Regions from separate parts of the Brotocaccenecus cirricatena genome, predicted to be linked through region 1. Evidence: a T-box and tRNA genes for the amino acid it is inferred to sense, from the RefSeq annotation. Region 1 holds a T-box; the other holds one or more tRNA genes.
The links. The T-box of region 1 lies ahead of LKD37_RS09450 (valine--tRNA ligase). A T-box ahead of a tRNA ligase gene usually reads a tRNA of that ligase, here a tRNA-Val.
Positions count from the first base shown of each region.

Region 1 (10,739 bases):
ACCCCCCGGGAGCTGGCGGAGCTGACCATCGGGTTCTACCGGCGCAATTATATCGAGGGCCTGTTCCTGTCCTCCGGCGTCCTGCGCAGCCCCGACTACACCACCGAACAGATGATCGAGTGTCTGCGCCTGCTGCGGCAGGAATACCGGTTCAACGGATATATCCACGCCAAAGCCATCCCCGGCACGTCCCCGGAGCTGGTGCAGCAGCTGGGCCTGCTGGCGGACCGGCTCAGCGTCAATATCGAGCTTCCCTCCCAGGAGGGGCTGCAGACCCTGGCCCCGGATAAAAACAAGCAGGCCATCCTGCGGCCTATGGCCCTCATCCGGGACCGGACCGCCCAGAGCAAGGCGGAGCTGGTGCAGTATAAGCACGCCCCGGTCTTTGCCCCGGCGGGCCAGAGCACCCAGCTCATCGTCGGCGCTACCCGGGACACGGACCGGCATATTCTGCACCTGACAGAATCCCTGTACCAAAAATACAGATTGAAACGCGTGTTCTACTCCGCCTATGTTCCGGTGGTGGAAAACGCCCTTCTGCCCTCTCTGGACACCAAGCCGCCCCTGCTGCGGGAGCACCGGCTATACCAGGCGGACTGGCTGCTGCGGTTTTACGGCTTTAAGGCCCAAGAGCTGCTGGACGAGGCCCACCCGGACTTCAATCCCCTGCTGGACCCCAAGTGCCATTGGGCCCTGTGCCACCTGGAGCAGTTCCCGGTGGAGATCCGCAAGGCGGACCTGGAGACTCTGCTGCGGGTGCCGGGCATCGGACCGGTCAGCGCCCGGCGCATCGTCTCCGCCCGTCGGCAGACTCCTCTGCGGCTGGAGGACCTGCCCAAGCTGGGCGTGGTGCTGAAGCGGGCGCAGTTCTTCGTCACCTGCGGCGGCCGTATGCGCCCGGGGCTTCACTTCTCTGCCGCCACCCTGTCCCGCCAGCTAGAGGCCATGGAGCGGGGCCAGCTGCCGCCCCAGGAATGCCGGCAGCTGTCGCTGTTCGATGCCGGGTGACGCCATGGAGGATGTGATTTTTCAATATGATGGCAGCTTCCCCGGCTTCCTGTGCTGCGTGTTCGACAGCTATGCCCATAAAGAATTCCCCATCGCCTTTTACAGCGATGAGGAATGCGTCTCCCTGTATCCGGTGCGGGTGGTGGTTACCCGCCGGGACCATAGCCAGCGGGTGTACGACAGTTTGCAGCGCCTGTCTCCTCCGGCTCTGAAGGTCCTGCGCCGGGCCTGGCTGACCTGTCTGGAGGACAAGGAGCTTCGCCTGTACGCCTTCATCCGCAAGCTGTACGACCAGGGGCCCGGCTTTATGCGCAGCAAGGCCGACGATGTGTACTACCCCATCGCCTGCGCCCTGCGTCACCTGGGCGGTGAACTGGAAAAGCTGCGGGGCTTCGTGCGTTTTTCCGATTACAACGGCATCCTGGGCGGCGAGATCGAGCCAAAGAACCGGGTGCTTCCTCTGCTGGCCAACCACTTCTGCAGCCGCATGGCCGGGGAGTCCTTCTTCCTGTACGACCGCGCCCACCGGGAGCTGCTGCTGTACACCAAGGGCCAGCGCCGCATCGTCCCGGTGGAAAGCCTGACGCTGGAGCTGCCCGGCTCGGAGGAGCTTCAATACCGGGCCCTGTGGCAGGAGTTTTTCCGCACCGTATCCATCCGGGAGCGGACCAACCCCCGCTGTCAGAACTCGTTTCTCCCCAAGCGGTATCGGGGTGTCATGACGGAATTTCTTCCGGTGGACTACGAGGGCCTCAACCGTCCAGCAGCCGCCGGAGATCTGCCAGCCCCCGGCGCTCCAGCCGGGATATCTGCACCTGGGACACCCCCAGGATCCGGGCCGTCTGCTCCTGGGTCAGCCCCTTGAAGAAGCGCAGCAGGATGGTCATTTTCTCCCGCTCCGGCAGCTGATCGATGGCCTCCCGCAGGGCGATGTGCTCCACCATACGATCCTCCGGGCTGTCGGTGCCCAGGGTGGACTCCAGGGTCAGCCCCTCCGCCGTCTCCTGCTGCAGGGACTCCGGCGCGCCGGTGGCCAGATCCACGCTGGCGATCTCCTCCGGCGTCAGCCCCGTCTCCTCCGCCAGCTCCGACAGACGGGGGTCCCGGCCCAGCCGGTGCCGCAGCCGCTCCCGGGCCGCGGCCAGGGCCTGCCCCTTTTCCCGGATGCTCCGTCCCACCTTTATCGCGCCGTTGTCCCGCAAAAAACGCCGTATCTCCCCGGCGATTTTCGGGACAGCATAGGTGGAAAACTGCGTTCCGTATGTCAGGTCAAACCCCTTTACAGCTTTGATGAATCCAATGCATCCCAGCTGATACAGGTCGTCCGTCTCCACCCCACAGCCATAATACCGCCGCACAATGCTCCAGATCAGTCCGCTGTTTTCCAGCAGCACCTGCTCGCAGGCCTTGTTGTCGCCGTTCTGGGCCCGGTCCAGCAGCGCGAACAGCTGCCCGCCGCTCATCGCCGGCCGGACAGGCGCGGGGCGATGCGCTTGCGCATGGACACGGTGGTGCCCTTCCCCGGTGTGGACTTCACCGTCAGCCGGTCCATAAAGCTCTCCATAATGGTAAAGCCCATGCCGCTGCGCTCCTGGCCGCCGGTGGTGAACAGCGGCTGCCGGGCCTGGCCGATGTCGTCGATGCCCCGGCCCCAGTCCCGCACCGTCAGCTCCAGCACGCCGCCTTCCAGAATGCGTAGCTTCATCACGATTTTCCCCAGCTCGTCCGGATAGGCGTGGACGATGGCGTTGGTCACCGCCTCGCTGACGGCGGTTTTGATGTCCCCGATCTCGTCCAGCGTTGGGTCCAGCTGGGCGGCAAAGGACGCCGCCGCCATGCGGGCAAAGCCCTCGTTGGCGCTGCGGCTGAGAAATTCCAGGGTCACATAGTTTTCGGCCTTCATCTTATGTACCTCCTCCCTATTCCACGGTGACAAACCGGTCCATGCCTGCGGCGTCCAGCACCTTCCTCGCCTGGGGCCTCACGCCCCGCAGCGTCACGGCGCCGCCCAGGTCCCGCATGCGCTGCCGGACCCGCATGACCACCGCGATACCGGAGCTGTCCATAAACGTCACCCCGGACCAGTCCAGCACCAGCCGCAGCGGCAGCGCCGCCTCGATGGCCCGGTCCAGCCGGCCCCCGATCTCCCGGGCGGCGTGGTGGTCCAGTTCCCCGATCAGGGCGATCTCCAGGCACCGTTCCTCCTGTCTGACCGTCATTTCCATGCCGATTCACTCCCTTATCATCCGCCCTGTGCTCCAGGGCTTTTGTGCTTTCAGAATCCGATCTTCTCCGCAGGCCCCAAGACCCTCGGGCCCTGAAAAAAATCACCGCAGATCATTCGATCTGCGGTGATTATCTTGTTCCAAAAGAACGCTGTTCTTTTGGAACAAGGAGATTCTCGCTCCACCCCGTGCGTTCCGCCTGGCCCTTGGCCAAGCGGAACACACTCTCTCCGCGCAAAGTGTTTTTCGCGAAGTACACGCCGCCGCGAAAAACGAATGGAATCTTCTTCACAGCCTGCGGGCCGTGAACTCTGCGAGGCTTTTGGGATAAAGCAACAATCACCGCAGATCGTTCGATCTGCGGTGATTATATCATATTGGGGATTTCGTTTTCTGTCGGAAGCCGCCGGGGCGGGAAAAATCAGCCGCGCATGGCCTGGGCGGATTCCTCCAGCTTGGCAATCAGGGCCCGGGCCTTATCGGCCTTCTCCCGCTCGGCGTTGACCACCGCCTCGGGGGCCTTGGACACGAAGCTCTCGTTCTGCAGCTTCTTCTCGATCCGCTCCAGGTTCTCCCGGGCCTTGGTCAGCTCCTTCTGGATGCGCTCCAGCTCCTTCTCAATATCCACCAGCTCCGCCAGAGGCAGGTACATGGTGGCATCGTGAGTGGACACCGTCACCATACCGTTCAGGTCCTGGGGCGCCTGGCTGCCCACCTCCACCTCGCTGGCATAGGCCAGACGGGTGATGAAGTTCTGGCCGCCGGCGTAGATCTCCGGGGTCTGGCTGGCGATGATGATCTTGGCCTTCCGGGACGGCGGCACATTCATCTCGGCCCGGCGGGCACGGACGGCGGAAATGGCGTCCTTCACGGCCTCCATGGCCTGCTCCTCCCGGGCGAAGGCAAACTCCTCCCGATAGGTGGGCCACTGCGCCCGGATCAGATACTCGCCCTGGTGGGGCAGCGCCTGCCAGATCTCCTCGGTGATGAAGGGCATGAAGGGATGCAGCAGCTCCAGCACCCGCAGCAGCACATAGCACAGCACGTTCTGGGCCGCCAGCTTGGCCTCCTGGTCCTCGCCGTACAGGCGGGTCTTGGTCAGCTCGATATACCAGTCGCAGTAGGTGTCCCAGATGAAGTCGTAGATCTTGGCGGAGGCCACGCCCAGCTCATAGGCCTCCATGTTGTCGGTGACCTCGCGGATCAGGGTGTTCAGCTTGCTGAGGACCCACTTGTCCTCCAGCTCCAGCTTCTCCGGCAGCTCCACTTGGTCGATGGTCAGGTTCATCATCACATAGCGGGAGGCGTTCCAGATCTTATTGGCGAAGTTGCGCATCGCCTCGCACTTCTCCACGAAGAAGCGCATATCGTTGCCGGGGCTGTTGCCGGTGATCAGGTTGAAGCGCAGGGCGTCCGCGCCAAACTTGTCCGCCATCTCCAGGGGGTCGATGCCGTTGCCCAGGGACTTGGACATCTTGCGGCCCTTGTCGTCCCGGACCAGACCGTGGATCAGAACGGTCTTGAAGGGCTCCTGCTTCATCTGCTCCATGCCGGAGAAGATCATGCGGGCCACCCAGAAGAAGATGATATCATACCCGGTGACCAGCACGGAGGTGGGATACCAATACTGCAGGTCCTTGGTGTCCTTGTCGGGCCAGCCCAGGGTGGAGAAGGGCCACAGAGCGGAGCTGAACCAGGTGTCCAGCACGTCCTCCTCCCGGGTCAGATGGGTGCTGCCGCACTTTTCGCAGCGGGTGGGGTCCTCCCGGCTGACGTTGATGTGGCCGCAGTCGTCGCAGGTCCAGGCGGGGATCTGGTGGCCCCACCACAGCTGGCGGGAGATGCACCAGTCATGGACATTCTCCATCCAGTTGGTATAGGTCTTGGTAAAGCGCTCCGGCACGAACCTGATGGTGCCGTCCTTCACCACCCGGATGGCCTCCTTGGCCAGGGGCGCCATCTTCACAAACCACTGGGCGGAGATCAGCGGCTCCACGTCGTTGTGGCAGCGGTAGCAGGTGCCCACGTTGTGGGAATAATCCTCGGTCTTGATGAGGTAGCCCTGCTCCTCCAGGTCCTTGACGATGGCCTTGCGGCACTCGTAGCGGTCCATGCCGTTGTACTTGCCGCCGTTTTCGTTGATGGTGCCGTCGTCGGCGATGACCCGGATCACCTCCAGGTTGTGCCGCAGGCCCACCTCGAAGTCGTTGGGGTCGTGGGCGGGGGTCATCTTCACCGCGCCGGTGCCGAAGCCGATCTCGCAGTATTCGTCGCCCACGATGGGGATCTCCCGGTTCATAATGGGCAGGATGCAGGTCTTGCCGATGAGGTGCTTGAACTTCTCGTCCTCGGGGTTCACGGCCACGCCGGTGTCGCCCATCATGGTCTCCGGGCGGGTGGTGGCCACCACGATGTCGCCGCTGCCGTCGGCCAGGGGGTAACGGATATACCACAGGTGGCCGGGCTTGTCGGTATACTCCACCTCGGCGTCGGACAGAGCCGTCAGGCAGTGGGGGCACCAGTTGATGATGCGGCTGCCCTTATAGATCAGGCCCTTGTCATACAGCTCGCAGAAGGTCTCCCGGACGGCCTTGGAGCATCCCTCGTCCATGGTGAAGCGGGACCGGTCCCAGTCGCAGGAGGAGCCCATCTTCTTCTGCTGCTCCACAATGCGGTTGCCGTACTTTTCCTTCCAGGCCCACACGCGCTCCAGGAACTTCTCCCGGCCCAGGTCATAGCGGGTCAGGCCCTCCTGGCGCAGGTTCTCCTCCACCTTGATCTGGGTGGCGATACCGGCGTGGTCCGTGCCGGGCAGCCACAGGGCCTCATACCCCTGCATCCGCTTGAAGCGGATGAGGATGTCCTGCAGGGTGGCGTCCATGGCGTGGCCCATGTGCAGCTGGCCGGTGACGTTGGGGGGCGGCATCACGATGGAAAAGGGCTTCTTGTCGGGATTCGGCTCCGCCTTGAAGCAGCCGCCGTCCATCCACATCTGGTAGATCCGGGGCTCCACCTGCCGGGGATCGTACACCTTGGGTAATTCTTTTCGCATAGCTATTCTCCTTGTCTGAGTATTTGGCAAAACAAAAAGGCCCGCTCCGTTTTGCCATAGCAAAACAGGGCGAACCGTAAAAAGTCCGTGGTACCACCTGTATTCGGGAAATCCCGCACTCATGGGCGCGGAAAACGCCCTGTCCCGATAACGGAGGACATGCCGTTGCAGCCTACTGTCAGTTCAGCCCAAGGCTCCGGGACGACTTGGGCGGCGCATCACGGGAGCTTCCACCAACCGCTCCCTCTCTCGGCATCCGCAGACCGCCTACTGCTTCCCATCACAGCCGTTTTCAATATGTGGGCATTTTACACCATTCCCGGAAAATTGTCAACTATTCCTTTGCCCGGGATTCAGAATTTGTTCAAAATCCCGCCGCATACTTGATTTGTTCACAAAATTATGGTATAAATTCTTCTATATTTTATCCAAGGAGGCTGTGCCATCCATGAAAAAGACCCTGCGGGACTATCTGCCCATCCTGCTGATGTTGCTGTGCACGGCAGGCTTCGGCATCCTGCTGCTGACAGGCGTGCTGGACCTGAACACCATTCCCCAGCTGGTGGACCACCGGCCCGGTCTGGCGGTGGCGGTGATCCTGGCCCTGTTCGCGGTGAAGGGCATCTCCGGCGTGGTGGTATACAACGCGCTGGTGGTGGTTGTGTCGCTGATCTTCCCGCTTCCGGCGGCCCTGGCCATCAACGCCGTGGGCACGGCCCTGTGCCTGTCCATCTCCTATTGGATCGGCCGCTCCACCCGCACCGAGAGCCTGGAGGGCCTGCTGAACAAGCACCCCAAGCTCCAGAAATATTTCGCCGCCACCCAGGAATACGGCTTCGTCTCCTGCTTCGCCATCCATATGCTGGGGCTGAACATGGAGGTGCTGGGGGTGCTGTTCGGCATGATGCGGCTGAATTACTGGTCGTATCTGGCCTCGTCGTGGCTGGCCATCATGCCGGGCATGGTGTGCTTCTGCATTCTGGGCAACAACCTGGATTTCCGCAATCCGGTGTTCTGGGCCCTGCTGATCGCGGACGGTCTGCTGATTCTGGGCGCCCTGTGGTACACCCGGCACAAGCTGGGTCAGTCCTCCAAGCGCACCTGAAGCAGCTCGTTCTCCTCCGCCGCGTCCCGCAGCACCGCCAGCGCCCGCTGCATATAGTCCTCCTCCGGCCAATTCTCCACATGGATGGTGGTGGGCACGGACAGGTCCGTCAGGCAGTCATACAGGGCGTCCAGGCTGCGGCCGTACCATTCCGGCAGCTCCAGCGCCTCTGACAGGGCGTCGTGCAGCTGTTCCCGGTTGGTGATGTCATTTCCGTTCAGGTGGATCTGCATAGTCATTCTCCTCCATACAGCAGTTCAAAGGTCTTGTAGTGATCGCCGGTGTAGTAGATCAGGCCGTCGTTGGAAAACACGATGCGCTCCGCTCCCCGGGAATCGGCCCCCAGGGTGTTGATGTCGCACTCGGTCCAGGTGCGGCCGTCGGCCTCCGGCAGCAGGCCCTCATAATTGCCGAACCGGCTGCCGCCGATGCAGCAGCCCGGGGCGTAGGGCTCCAGGGAGCCTCCGGTCCAGCCCAGCTGCTGGGCCTCTTTTTTTGTGATGAAATTGTCCGGCAGGCGGCCATACAGGTGGATATACAGCGCCACATCCTCTTTTGTGGTGTATGTATCCTCCCGGGCCAGCTGCTGCTCCTGCTTCGGGTCGGCCGGCGGGTCCTGCTCCTCCGGCAGCATCACAAAGCTGCACGCCGTCAGGGACAGCGCCATCACCAGCGCCAGCAGAAGCGCCGTCAATTTTTTCATGGAATTCCCCCCTTTCCGTGTTTTGTCAGTATAACATATCCCGCTCCGTTGTGCAACCGAAACAATTCCCCTCCGGTGATTTTCCGGCTTTTGCCGCATTTCGCACAAGGTAGCGAGATGAAGTCGTTTCGTTCATATGGCGCATAATGATCCCGCTTCATCGCAAAAATAACATCAGAGGCCCCAAAAAAGCCGCCGGTTCAGGAACCGGCGGCTTTTTTCAGCGCTGATACTCAAATTCCAGGTTGTACATGGACACAATGTCGCCGTCCTGGATGCCCATGCGCTCCAGCTGGTCAAACAGGCCGGACTGGCGCAGCATCTTGTCGAAGTACATACGGCTTTCGTAGTCGGAGAAGTTGATGTTGGCCATCAGCCGCTGCAGCCACGGGCCCTCCACCAGCCAGGTGTTGTCCTCCTGCTGGATGTTGAGAGGCTCGGAGGTGTCGATCTGGGGCGGGCGGGGGACATACTCCGGCTCGTACACCGCCACCGGCGGCAGCTCCGCCAGCCGGGCGGCAATGGCCTGCACCAGCTCCCGGGTACCCTGGTGGGTGGCGGCGGACATGGCCATGAACGTGTAGCCCGCCTCCTCCACATGGACACGGAAGGCGTCCAGCTGGGCGGGGTCCGCCAGCAGGTCCGTCTTGTTGGCCACCACGATCTGGGGCCGGTCCGCCAGCTCCGGACTGTACTGCCGCAGCTCCTGGTTGATGGCGTCAAAGTCGGCGATGGGGTCCCGGCCCTCGCTGCCGGACACGTCCACCAGGTGGACCAGCAGGCGGCAGCGGTCGATGTGCCGCAGGAAGTCGTGGCCCAGGCCCGCGCCCTCGCTGGCTCCCTCGATGATGCCGGGGATATCGGCCATGACGAAGGACACGCCCTCGTCCACATACACCACGCCCAGGTTGGGGTACAGGGTGGTGAAGTGGTAGTTGGCGATTTTGGGGTGGGCCTTGGACACCACGCTCAGCAGGGTGCTCTTTCCCACGTTGGGGAAGCCCACCAGTCCCACGTCCGCCAGCAGCTTCAGCTCCAGCACCACGTCGTGGCTCTCGCCGGGCAGGCCCGCCTTGGCAAAGCGGGGCACCTGACGGGTGGGGGTGGCGAAATGCTGGTTGCCCCAGCCGCCCCGGCCGCCCTTGCACAGCACAAAGGGCTGGTCGTCGGACATATCCTTGATGATCTCGCCGGTTTCGGCGTCCCGGATCAGGGTGCCCCGGGGCACGCGGATGGTCAGACTCTGGCCGTCCTTGCCGCTTTTGCGGCCGCCCTGGCCGTCTACACCGTTGGCCGCCACATATTTGCGCTTATAGCGGAAGTCCATCAGCGTGGACATATTGTCGTCCACCCGGACGATGATGCTGCCGCCGTCGCCGCCGTCGCCGCCGTCGGGGCCGCCTGCGGCGATGTATTTTTCCCGGTGAAAGGCGACGGCTCCGTTGCCGCCGTTTCCGGCCCGGACGGTGATGCGGGCCTTATCAATGAATCCATTTGCCATATCGTTACCTCATCTGAAAGAATACGTTTTTATCTTACCCATTTTACAGGAAAAACGCCGTCCCGTCAAGATGCGTCTGCTTCCCTGACGACGACTCTTTTTTTCAGGGAAAGCGCAAAAAAAGCTTGCAAAACCGGCTCGGATGTGATATCCTATCATGGCGTAAAAAGGGCGGTCCTCTGCCGCCGGGGTCCGGAACGAGTCGGACGCCGCATACATGACGGCACGAACGCCTATATAAACAGGAGGAAATATCCATGGATCTGATCAAAGCACTGAACAAAGAGCAGCTGGAGAAGGAAGTTCCCCAGGTGCAGGTGGGCGATACCGTCCGCGTGCACGTGAAGGTCAAGGAAGGCGCCCGCGAGCGTATCCAGGTCTTCGAGGGCACCGTCATTGCCAAGAAGCACGGCGGCATTGAGGAGACCTTCACCGTCCGTCGTATCTCCTACGGCGTGGGCGTGGAAAAGGTGTTCCCCGTGCACTCCCCCTCCATCGCCACCATCGAAGTGGTCCGCCACGGCTTCGTGCGCCGCGCCAAGCTGTACTATCTGCGTGACCGCGTTGGTAAGGCTGCCAAGGTCAAGGAGAAGCTGTAAGCTGTATCCCCCGAAAAAAGAACGAACGCCCGCAGACAGCGGGCGTTTTTTCTTTTGCCAAGCGGCGGAAAATATGATATAATTTCTTAGTTACGAAGGAAATACGAGAGGTGAACGACATGCAGGTTGATAATCTGAGCTGGTTCCCCGGGCACATGACCAAGACCCGGCGGATGATCACGGCGGAGATCAAAAATATGGACGCCGTGTGCGAGATTCTGGACGCGCGCATTCCCCTGTCCAGCCGGAACCCGGATGTGGACGAGCTGACGGCGGGCAAGCCCCGGCTGGTGGTCCTGAACCGGGTGGACCAGGCGGACCCCGGCGAGACCCGGCGCTGGACGGCTTATTTCCGGGAAAAGGGCTATGCTGTGCTGGAGGCCAATGCCAAGGGCGGCGCAGGCACCGCCCAGTTTGCCGCCGCTGTCCGGGAGCTGCTGCGGGACAAGCTGGCCGCCTGGGCCCAGCGGGGCCAGGCGGGCCGCACCGTGCGGGTCATGGTGCTGGGGATCCCCAACGTGGGCAAGTCCACCTTTATTAATAAGG
Region 1 covers NZ_JAJEPW010000025.1:12,896-23,634, reverse strand. The annotation lists gene LKD37_RS09475 (putative DNA modification/repair radical SAM protein) at 1-1,008, shown strand, start outside; gene LKD37_RS09470 (TIGR03915 family putative DNA repair protein) at 1,013-1,873, shown strand; gene LKD37_RS09465 (sigma-70 family RNA polymerase sigma factor) at 1,761-2,471, opposite strand; gene spoIIAB (anti-sigma F factor) at 2,468-2,911, opposite strand; gene LKD37_RS09455 (STAS domain-containing protein) at 2,928-3,233, opposite strand; gene LKD37_RS09450 (valine--tRNA ligase) at 3,655-6,285, opposite strand; T-box leader at 6,348-6,578, opposite strand; gene LKD37_RS09445 (VTT domain-containing protein) at 6,734-7,390, shown strand; gene LKD37_RS09440 (barstar family protein) at 7,369-7,623, opposite strand; gene LKD37_RS09435 (ribonuclease domain-containing protein) at 7,626-8,093, opposite strand; gene obgE (GTPase ObgE) at 8,314-9,594, opposite strand; gene rplS (50S ribosomal protein L19) at 9,852-10,193, shown strand; gene ylqF (ribosome biogenesis GTPase YlqF) at 10,313-10,739, shown strand, end outside.

Region 2 (10,739 bases), on a different contig from region 1:
GGGCATTCTCCTGTATAATTGTTGAGATGGGGGTCGTTCGGTGACAGGCGGGAAACGGAACTGCTGCTGATTGGTTAGACAAATGAAATTTTCCTGTTAGATACTGATGCGTACAAACATTGGGAAATGATCAAAAAATTTTAGCCCATGATGAATCGTCGAATGCAGTCGCATCAATTTTTTTAATTCCCTTTGGAATCCAAGGTTTTCGCAGCACAGTACATCCAATAAATGCTTCACCCCCAATCTCTTCGATGCTATCAGAAAGATAGCATTTTTCAAGGGAAGAGCAGTTCATAAAGAGGCCCTTGGGAATTTTTGTGATATTGGAGGGCAAATGAATTCTTGCTAATTTTGTACAACCGGCAAAGGCATATTCTCCTATTTGGGAAACTGTATCAGGTATGTACAAATCCGTAAGGGAAGAACAATCAGCAAATGCGCGAGGTGGAACTTTTTGTATCCCGTTTGCCAGATGAACTCGTTCCAACGATTTGCACCCGCTAAAGCTCCAACACACATTTCCGCTCAGTGATCCGTCGACAAATCTTAAACTTTCTATGTTTTCAAAATAGTCCGTATTTTCTCTTTCACCATCCCAGTCACTATATGTATATGGATGAACGCGCCCTGAAAACGCAGCGTACTCAAGAAATCCATATGCTTTGTCTGCCAGAATGACAGAAGGTGCAACTACTTCCAGTCTTTTAGATGCAACATGACTCAAGATACACCTTTTGTCATATCTTATTTCGCAAAAGTCGACAGTGTTTCCTTCGTTGTAAAATTCAATCGATATTTTGAGCGGATCGGATTTTTCTCGGTTCCCGTCCATTGAGTCCAACATGGCCATTATCATCTTTGCAGCATCATTACGCAGGTTGTCTCCTCTCGGTTTGCGTCCAATGTACAGATACACTCGTTTCAAGTTACGACCTTCAATGGCGATCGGATTCCCAAAATTATTAAAGACGTTAACTGAGTTATGAACTTCGGTCACAGGGATCCCGTTAATATAATTCGGATATCCTATATTGGCAGCAGTTACGATAGGGACAAAACCGCTTCCCGGAAAAGAAGAGTTATATATAGCATATCCATCTACACATTGTTTAAAATGCAATGTGCCGTATTGACCGCTAAGAATACCCTCTTCTAAAAGAGGGTCCCGAGTTTCAATGTTGGAATAATCGCCTGCATAAGTATAGGTTTTCATAAATGCATTCTCCCTTTCAACTCCCAATCTATCGGGTTCATTATACCAGGTCATCCTGCGCCTGTCAAAACAGGCCGTTTGCAGTGAGCGATATATCATATTTTTTGCCGGGTCAAAAGACACGCCCGGGTGTTCGGATGGGGTACAGCCAGCCAACAGAATGACAAAAGCCCCGAAACCTTAGTGGTTTCAGGGCTTTTCAGCTATGGTGCGCGGTACAGGACTCGAACCTGTGACCCCATGCACGTCAAGCATGTGCTCTACCAGCTGAGCTAACCGCGCGGAACAGTATGTATTTTACACGGTCTGCCCCAATTTGTCAACAGTTTTCTTGCCAAGTTTCATTTTTTTTGCTATACTCTCCTCAAAACCACCCAGGAGGACAAACATCATGGAAAAAATCGCGCTGGTAACGGGCTCATCCCGGGGCATCGGGCGGGCCGTGGCGGCGGAGCTGGCCCGGCAGGGCTGGGCCGTGTGCATCAACTATCGGGTCCGGGAGGACTGCGCCCGGTCGCTGCTGGAGCAGCTGACGGCGGAGGGCTGCCGGGCCATGATGGTCCGGGCGGACGTGTCCCAGCGGGACCAGGTGGAGGCCATGGTGCGCCGAGTGGAGGACACCTTCGGCCCGGTGTCGCTGCTGGTGAACAACGCCGGTGTGGCGGGCCAGGCCCTGTTCCAGGACATCTCTGAGGAGCTGTGGCGCCGCTACTTCTCCGTCAACGTGGACGGCGCTTTTCACACCATCCAGGCGGTGCTGCCCCACATGCTCCACCAGCACGCAGGCTGCATCGTGAACATCTCCTCCATCTGGGGCCAGCGGGGCGCCAGCTGTGAGGTGACATACTCCTGCACCAAGGCGGCGCTCATCGGCCTGACCCGGTCCCTGGCCATGGAGCTGGCCCCCACCCACATCCGGGTCAACTGCGTGGCCCCCGGAGTCATCCGCACGGATATGCTGGATGCCCTGCCGCCGGAGGTACTGCCGCAGCTGGCTCAGGAAACGCCCCTGGGCCGCCTGGGCACGCCGGAGGACATTGCCCACGCCGTGGCCTTCCTGGCCGGGGACGGGGCCTCCTTCATCACCGGCCAGGTGCTCACCTGCGACGGCGGCTTCATCCTGTGAAGAAAAGTTCCCGGAAACGGGTATATTTTCCTTTACAGAACAGCCATATCCGGCTATAATAGATAAGCTAAGGAATTTTTTTCGATAAGGAGACGACCGACTATGGCAGTCATTGAATACGACGAGTATAAACAGAAGCTCCAGGCCCTGGAGCCCACTCTGGGCGAGCTGGAGAAGGCCCTGGGCATCCCCAAGGACCGCCAGGAGCTGAAGGACCTGCAGGCCGAGACGGAGCAGGACGGCTTCTGGAACAACATCGAGCACAGCCAGAAGGTGTCCCAGCAGATCAAGCGCCTGGAGCACCGCATCAGGAAATATGACCGGCTGGTGTCCGAGTGGGAGGACACCGTGACCCTGTGCGAAATGGCCCAGGAGGAGGACGACGCCTCCCTGCTGCCGGAGGTCACCGCCGGGTACGACAACCTGGAAAAGGAGATCAGCGAGCGCCGTCTGGCGGCTCTGCTGTCCGGCGAATACGACGCCAACAACGCCATTCTCACCTTCCACGCCGGTGCAGGCGGCACCGAGGCCCAGGACTGGACCGAGATGCTCTACCGCATGTACACCCGCTGGGCCGAGCGCCACGGCTACACCTATCAGCTGATGGACTACGAGGCCGGTGACGAGGCGGGCATCAAGTCCGCCACCATCCTCATCGAGGGCGACAACGCCTATGGCTACCTCAAGAGCGAAAACGGCGTCCACCGGCTGGTCCGGGTGTCCCCCTTCGACGCCAACGCCCGGCGGCAGACCAGCTTCGCCGCCGTGGAGGTCATGCCCGAGCTGGACGACGACAGCGAGATCGAGATCCGCCCCGAGGACATCGAAATGCAGGCCTGCCGCTCCAGCGGCGCCGGCGGCCAGCACATCAACAAGACCTCCTCCGCCGTCCGCCTGACCCACCTGCCCACCGGCATCGTGGTGTTCTGCCAGACGGAGCGCAGCCAGTTCCAGAACCGTGACAACGCCATGAAGATGCTGCGGGCCAAGCTGGCGGAGCTGAAGATGCAGCAGCACGCCGAGAAGGTCAGCGACCTGAAGGGTGTGCAGATGAAGATCGAGTGGGGCAGCCAGATCCGTTCCTATGTGTTCATGCCCTATACCCTGGCCAAGGACACCCGCACCGGCTACGAAATGGGCAACATCCAGGCCGTCATGGACGGCGATATTGACGGGTTTATCAACGCCTACCTGACCGCCGCCGCCAACGGCGAGATCAAAAAGTAATTGCATTCGACTATGCCCCCCAGAGGCGGACCGCCGGTCCGCCTCTGGCTTTTTGTTCCGGTGCTCTCGGGCCGGGTAGAACCCGGCCCCTACGGACGCATCCCGGAAGCCGCCCCGTTCCCTGCGGCGGGGCCCATGTGCTCCGCCGAAAACTGCCGATTCCGGCAGATTTGCAGCTTTTTGCGGCAGGAACTCCGCAATTTTGTGCAGTTTATTTTGAAAACGTCTTGCATTTTCCCCCGGGCAATGGTATAGTATCCCCAGGAGTTAAACTGCTCTAATTTAAGCCATCAAACCATAGGAGGTAACATCATGAAGAAATTCGGTCTGTTCGCCGCCGGTGTGCTGTTCGGCACCGCCGGCATCAAGGTCCTGTCCAGCAAGGACGCCAAGAAGGTCTATACCCACACCACCGCCGCCGTGCTGCGGGCCAAGGACAGCGTTATGGAGACCGTCACCACCGTCCGGGAGAACGCGGAGGATATCTACGCCGACGCCAAGGCCATCAACCAGCAGCGGGCCCAACAGGAGGCCGACGCCGTGATCGAGGATGCTTCCGAGGCGGAATAAGCCATGAAATGCAGCATTCTCCATGAGTCCGCCGGACGGCTGCGGGTCCGCCTGCACTGCCCCGCCATGACCCTGCGCCAGGCGGACGTTCTGGAATACTATCTGCGGGCGGTGGACGGCGTCACGGAGGTGAAGGTCTATGACCGGACCCGGGACGCGGTGGTCTGCTTCGCCTGCGGCCGGGGGGACGTCATCGCCGCCCTGGCCGCCTTTTCCTTCCCCCGGGCGGAGGCCATGGACCTGGTGCCGGAGCACACCTCCCGGGCCCTGAACCGGGAGTTTGAGGACAAGCTCACCATGACCGTGGCCCGCCGCATGGTCTCCCGGCTGTTTCTTCCGGCGCCGGTGACCACGGCGCTGGCCGTCATCCGGTCGGTGAAGTACATCCGGGAGGGGCTTTCGGCCCTGTGGCATGGCCGCCTGTCCGTGGCCGTGCTGGACGCCACCGCCGTCACCGTGTCCATGGCCCGGGGCGATTTCGCCACCGCCGGGTCCGTGATGTTCATGCTGCGGCTGGGGGAGATCCTGGAGGAATGGACCCACAAGAAGTCCGTGGCCGATCTGGCCGGGGCCATGTCCCTGCATGTAGACCAAGTCTGGCTCCAGGCCGGCGGCACCGAGGTACTGACCCCCATCGACGCCGTCCGGGCCGGGGACCGCATCGTCATCCGCACCGGCAGCGTGATCCCCCTGGACGGCCGGGTGGCTGGCGGCGAGGCCATGGTGAACCAGTCCTCCATGACCGGCGAGTCCATGCCCGTGGCCAAGCGGCCCGGCAGCTATGTATACGCCGGGACCGTGGTGGAGGAGGGCCAGTGCGTGGTCTGCGTGGAAAAGGCCTCCGGCGGCGGGCGGTATGACCGCATCGTCCGCATGATCGAGGAATCCGAAAAGCTGAAATCCACCGCCGAGGACCGGGCCTCCCGGCTGGCGGACCGCCTGGTACCCTATACCCTGGGCGGCACGGCGCTGACGTATCTGCTGACCCGGAATGTCACCAAGACCCTGTCGGTGCTGATGGTGGACTTCTCCTGCGCCCTGAAGCTGGCCATTCCCATTGCGGTGCTCTCCGCCATGCGGGAGTGCAGCGGACACCATATCTCCGTCAAGGGCGGGCGGTTCATGGAGGCCGTGGCCCAGGCGGACACCATCGTTTTCGACAAGACCGGCACCCTGACCTACGCCACCCCCAGGGTGGCGGAGATCGTGCCCTTCGGCGGCCGTGACCCCCAGGAGATGCTGCGGCTGGCCGCCTGCCTGGAGGAGCACTATCCCCACTCCATGGCCAACGCCGTGGTGGAGGAGGCCCGGGCCCGGGGCCTGTCCCACGAGGAGTACCACTCCCAGGTGCAGTATGTGGTGGCCCACGGCATCTCCAGCATGGTGGAGGGGGAAAAGGTCCTCATCGGCAGCGCCCACTTCGTGTTCGAGGACGAGGGCTGCCGGGTGCCGGAGGGGGAGGACGAGAAGTTCCGGACCCTCTCCCCTGCCTATTCCCACCTGTACCTGTGCATCGCCGGGGAGCTGGCCGCCGTGATCTGCATCCACGATCCCCTGCGCCGGGAGGCCCGGGACGCCGTGGCCGCCCTTCACGCCTGCGGCATCGGCAAGGTGGTGATGATGACCGGCGACAACCGCCAGACCGCCCAGGCCGTGGCCCGGGAGGTGGGGGTGGACGCCGTGTATGCCGAGGTACTGCCGGAGGACAAGGCCGCCTTCATCCGCAGCGAGAAGGCCGCCGGACGCACCGTCATCATGGTGGGCGACGGGGTCAACGACTCCCCTGCCCTGTCCGAGGCCGACGCAGGCGTGGCCATCTCCACCGGCGCGGCCATTGCCCGGGAGATCGCCGACATCACCATCGCCTCGGAGGATCTGTTTGAGCTGGTGACCCTGCGCCGGCTGAGTCAGGCCCTGATGGCCCGGATCCACCGGAACTACCGGTTCATCGTGGGCTTCAACCTGTCGCTGATCCTGCTGGGCGTGGCGGGCCTTCTGCCGCCCACCACCTCCGCCCTGCTGCACAACATGTCCACCCTGGGCATCAGCCTGAAAAGCATGACGGACCTGAGCCCGGAGCTGCCCTCCCCTACCCCAGCAGAGCGGTGACGTCCGCCGCCGTCAGGGACGGCTGCAGGGCCAGGGTGATGCCGTAGCCCAGCAGGCGGCCCAGCTCCCGGATCCGCTGGTCGATGTCCCGGGGGGTCAGGAACAGCCCCGCCCGGGGGTCGGCGTCCACCACCGTGGGGATGCCCACGGCGATCACCGGCACCCCCAGGGTGCCCCGGTCCAGGGCGCTGCGGCGGTTGCCCACGCCGGAGCCGGGCACCAGCCCGGTATCCGACAGCTGCACCGTGGCGCACAGGCGGGCGCTGTCCCGGGCGGCCAGGGCGTCCACGGCGATCACCGCCGCCGGGCGCACCCGCTCCACGGCTCCCCGCACCAGCTCCAGGGCCTCCAGCCCCGTCCGGGCCAGCACCCCGGGACACACCGCCGCCACCGGCCGGAAATCCGCAAACTGCCGGGGCATGGCCCGGATCATGTGCCGGGTCACCAGCAGGTTGTCTATGGACGCCGGGCCAACGGCGTCGCAGGTCATGGCCCGGTTTCCCAGGCCCGCCGCCAGCACCGGCCCCTCCGGCAGCAGCGCCGCCAGCTCCCCTGCCAGGCACCGGACTCCCCGGTCGAAATAGTCCGCCTCCCGGCGGAAATACGGCCCCAGGTCCACGGTGACGTACCGTCCCACGGGCTTGCCCAGGGCCTGGGCCCCGTCCTCATCCTCCACCCGGATGTCCGTGACGGCATAGCCCTCCCGGGTCCGCTCCCGGCTGCGTACCCCGGAAATGGTCCCCGTTTCCGCCCCGGAACAGGCGGCCTGAACCGACTCCAGGGCCAGGTCCGTCCGCGTCGTGCTCATATCTATGGTCATCGCCCCCCTGATGCTACTAAATCTTGTGGCTATGGCCCAGTTTCCCCCGGAGAAAAGAAAATATGCGAAAAAGTGCAGAGAAATTTCAAAAAGTGCTTGCAATTTTCGGACAAAGCTGGTAAAATACTATCCTGCCTGGGTATTTAGGTGCCCGTGCACGAAAATTTATCGCCGGGGAGGTGTTTGGTTTGCCGAATATCAAGTCTGCTAAGAAGCGCGTGCTGATCGCCGAGGTTCGTAACGCTCGCAACAAGGCCAACAAGTCTGCGCTGAAGACTGCTATCAAGAAGTTCGAGGCTGCTGCCGTGGAAGGCAATCGCACCGAGGCCGAGGGCGCTTACAAGGTCGCGGTGAAGTCCATCGACAAGGCCGCTGCCAAGGGTCTGATGCACAAGAACAATGCAGCCCACAAGAAGAGCGCTCTGACTCTGAAGCTGAATCAGATCGGTTGATGAAACCAAACCAAAGGACGTCCCGCCGGACGTCCTTTTTTATTTCCGGGGGCGTGGCCCGCTGAGGGCAGCGGGCCCTACGGACTTGGCTCTCCCTTTGGGAGAGCTGTCACCGAAGGTGACTGAGAGGGCCTACAGGGCCCGTGTGCCCCGCCCGAACCCGCCGGGGTTGACGCGGCCCGCTGAGGACATCCTTCTTATTTTATTCCAGTTCCTGCTCCAGGTTGTCAAACTCCGGGGCGGTGAAAAACTGCCCCAGGGTGATCCCCAGGCCGTCGCAGATGAGCTTGATGGTCAGCAGCTTCGGATTCCGGCTTTTCCCATACAGGATGTTCTTGATGCTGGACGGCGGCAGTGCGCTGACCGTGGCCAGCCGGTTGATGGTCATGTCATGCTCCTGGCAAAGACGAAGAATGCGGTCCCGGACCGCCTCGTTGGTTTTCATGCTGCACCTCCCGGACTTTTTCCTATAGCATATCCGAAAGGGCTTGCCAAAATAGGCTACGCGTGCTACTATAGGCTATGCGTAGACGATTTGGAGGCGCGAAATGGCGGACTATCAGAAAATGTATGCCCTGTTGTGCGGAGCTTTGGACGATGTGATCGACCCCTTGGAGCAGATTCCCCTGGCTATCCCCTATGCAAGCGTTCTTCGCCGCGCGCTGGAGGATGCGGAGGAGCTATACATAGAAACTGCGGACCCGGCGGAATAATCCGCAAATTTTCATGCGGAGGCTTGTGGATGATCCGGTTCTGTGATAGAATACAGGGCATTCCAATGTGTTTTTAAGGAGGTCGCCATGGGATTCACCTTTATTTTACTGCTTGCCTGTCTGGCCCTGACCGGCCTTGCGGTCATTGCCTTCCGGTCCGGGCGCAAGGCCCTGGGCGGCGGAGCGCTGGCCGTTATGGCCGTCGGCACAGCCGTGCTGGGATACCTGTGGGTCACGTCTCCCATGTGACGGAGGGGATTTATGGAGATCAGACAGCTTACCGATGCGGCGGAAAAACAGGCCGTAACGCGCCTGATTCTGGAGGCGCTGCCGGAGTGGTTCGGCATTCCGGAGGCCCGGGAGGAGTATATCCGGGAAAGCGCAGGCAGGATATTCTTCTGCGCCTATGACCGGAACAGGCCGGTGGGTTTTCTGTATCTGAAGGAAACGGGAAACGCCACTGTGGAGCTGTATGTCATGGGCGTTCGGAAGGAGTATCACCGCCGAGGCATAGGCCGCCAGCTGTTCCGGCAGGCCAGGGACGCCGCCGCCGGGGCCGGGTACGCCTTTATGCAGGTGAAAACCGTGCAGATGGGGAAATATGAGGAGTACGACCGGACCAACCGGTTTTATCTGGCCCTGGGCTTCCGGGAGTTTGAGGTGTTCCCCACCCTGTGGGACGAAGGAAACCCCTGCCAGGTGTACGTCATGTCCCTGGAATAAGCCGCAAATTTTCCTTGACTCCCGGGGGGAAACGTGTTATTCTCAACCTGTTGCAGGCGATGATGGGTGCGGCAGCCCGGAGCCGCGGGAGGAAATGCCCGCCGGAGGCCCCGTTACAGGCACAAGAGTGTGGATGTATCCAAATTCAGGTGGAACCACGGACGTTATTTCGTTCGCCCTGAGCTGTTATGGCTCAGGGCGGCTTTTATTTTGCATCCAAAAACATCACATAAAGGAGATTTGACACATGAAAAACACGGAAAAGACCATGGACAAGATCGTGGCCCTGTGCAAAAACCGGGGCTTCATCTTCGCAGGCTCCGAGATCTACGGCGGCCTGGCCAACACCTGGGACTACGGTCCTTTGGGCGTGGAACTGAAAAACAACGTGAAGAAGGCCTGGTGGAAGAAGTTCGTCCAGGAGAACCCCTATAACGTGGGCCAGGACGCCGCCATCCTCATGAATCCCCAGACCTGGGTGGCCAGCGGCCACCTGTCCGGCTTCTCCGATCCCCTGATGGACTGCCGGGAGTGCAAGGAGCGCTTCCGGGCCGACAAGCTCATCGAGGACTGGTGCCAGCAGGAGAGCGTGGAGCTGCCCAAGCCCATCGACGCCTTCACCCAGCAGGAGATGAAGGACTTCATCGAGGAGCACAACATCCCCTGCCCCTCCTGCGGCAAGCATAATTTCACCGATATCCGCCAGTTCAACCTGATGTTCAAGACCTTCCAGGGAGTCACCGAGGACGCCAAGAACACCGTGTATCTCCGTCCCGAGACCGCCCAGGGCATCTTCACCAACTTCGTCAACACCCAGCGCACCACCCGCCGCAAGCTGCCCTTCGGCGTGTGCCAGATCGGCAAGTCCTTCCGCAACGAGATCACCCCGGGCAACTTCATTTTCCGTGTCCGGGAGTTTGAACAGATGGAGCTGGAGTTCTTCTGCAAGCCCGGCACCGACCTGGAGTGGTTCCAGTATTGGCGCAGCTTCTGCCACAACTGGCTGCTTTCCATCGGCCTGAAGGACGAGAACCTGCGCCTGCGGGACCACGATCCCGAGGAGCTGTGCTTCTATTCCAAGGCCACCACGGACTTTGAGTTCCTGTTCCCCTTCGGCTGGGGCGAGCTGTGGGGCGTGGCGGACCGCACCGACTATGACCTGACCCAGCACCAGAACACCTCCGGCAAGGACCTGACCTATTTCGACCCCGAGACCAACCAGCGGTACATCCCCTATGTGGTGGAGCCGTCCCTGGGCGTGGAGCGCAGCGTCCTGGCGGTGCTGTGCGACGCCTATGACGAGGAGGTGGTGGGCCAGGACAAGAACGGCAAGGACGACGTTCGCGTGGTGCTGCACCTGCATCCGGCTCTGGCCCCCTATAAGGCGGCCATCCTGCCCCTGAGCAAGAAGCTGTCGGAGCCCGCCATGGAGATCTATAACGACCTGTGCAAGGACTTTATGCTGGACTTCGACGAGACCGGCTCCATCGGCAAGCGCTATCGCCGGGAGGACGAGATCGGCACCCCCTTCTGCATCACCGTGGACTTTGACACCGTGGGCGACGGCGAGAACCCCGGCGACCACTGCGTCACCGTCCGGGAGCGGGACACCATGGAGCAGGTGCGGATTCCCATCAGCGAGCTGAAGGCGTACCTCACCGAGAAGCTGGCCTATTGATCCGGCCATGAACATGAAAAAGCAGCTGGCCCTGGGCGGCGCACTGCTGACGGCCACCGCCGCCGCCTGCCTGAAGCTGGCCCAGTGGGCGGGAAAGAAGATCGA
Region 2 covers NZ_JAJEPW010000051.1:868-11,606, forward strand. The annotation lists gene LKD37_RS13420 (leucine-rich repeat domain-containing protein) at 131-1,216, opposite strand; tRNA gene LKD37_RS13425 (tRNA-Val) at 1,423-1,498, opposite strand; gene ymfI (elongation factor P 5-aminopentanone reductase) at 1,608-2,342, shown strand; gene prfB (peptide chain release factor 2) at 2,445-3,569, shown strand; gene LKD37_RS13440 (DUF6110 family protein) at 3,882-4,139, shown strand; gene LKD37_RS13445 (heavy metal translocating P-type ATPase) at 4,143-6,248, shown strand; gene gpr (GPR endopeptidase) at 6,229-7,056, opposite strand; gene rpsT (30S ribosomal protein S20) at 7,257-7,520, shown strand; gene LKD37_RS13460 (helix-turn-helix domain-containing protein) at 7,723-7,965, opposite strand; gene LKD37_RS13465 (hypothetical protein) at 8,069-8,233, shown strand; gene LKD37_RS13470 (hypothetical protein) at 8,321-8,482, shown strand; gene LKD37_RS13475 (GNAT family N-acetyltransferase) at 8,495-8,956, shown strand; gene LKD37_RS13480 (glycine--tRNA ligase) at 9,204-10,634, shown strand.
Region 2: it encodes a tRNA-Val, which carries the amino acid that the T-box ahead of LKD37_RS09450 (valine--tRNA ligase) is inferred to sense. The anticodon was not compared.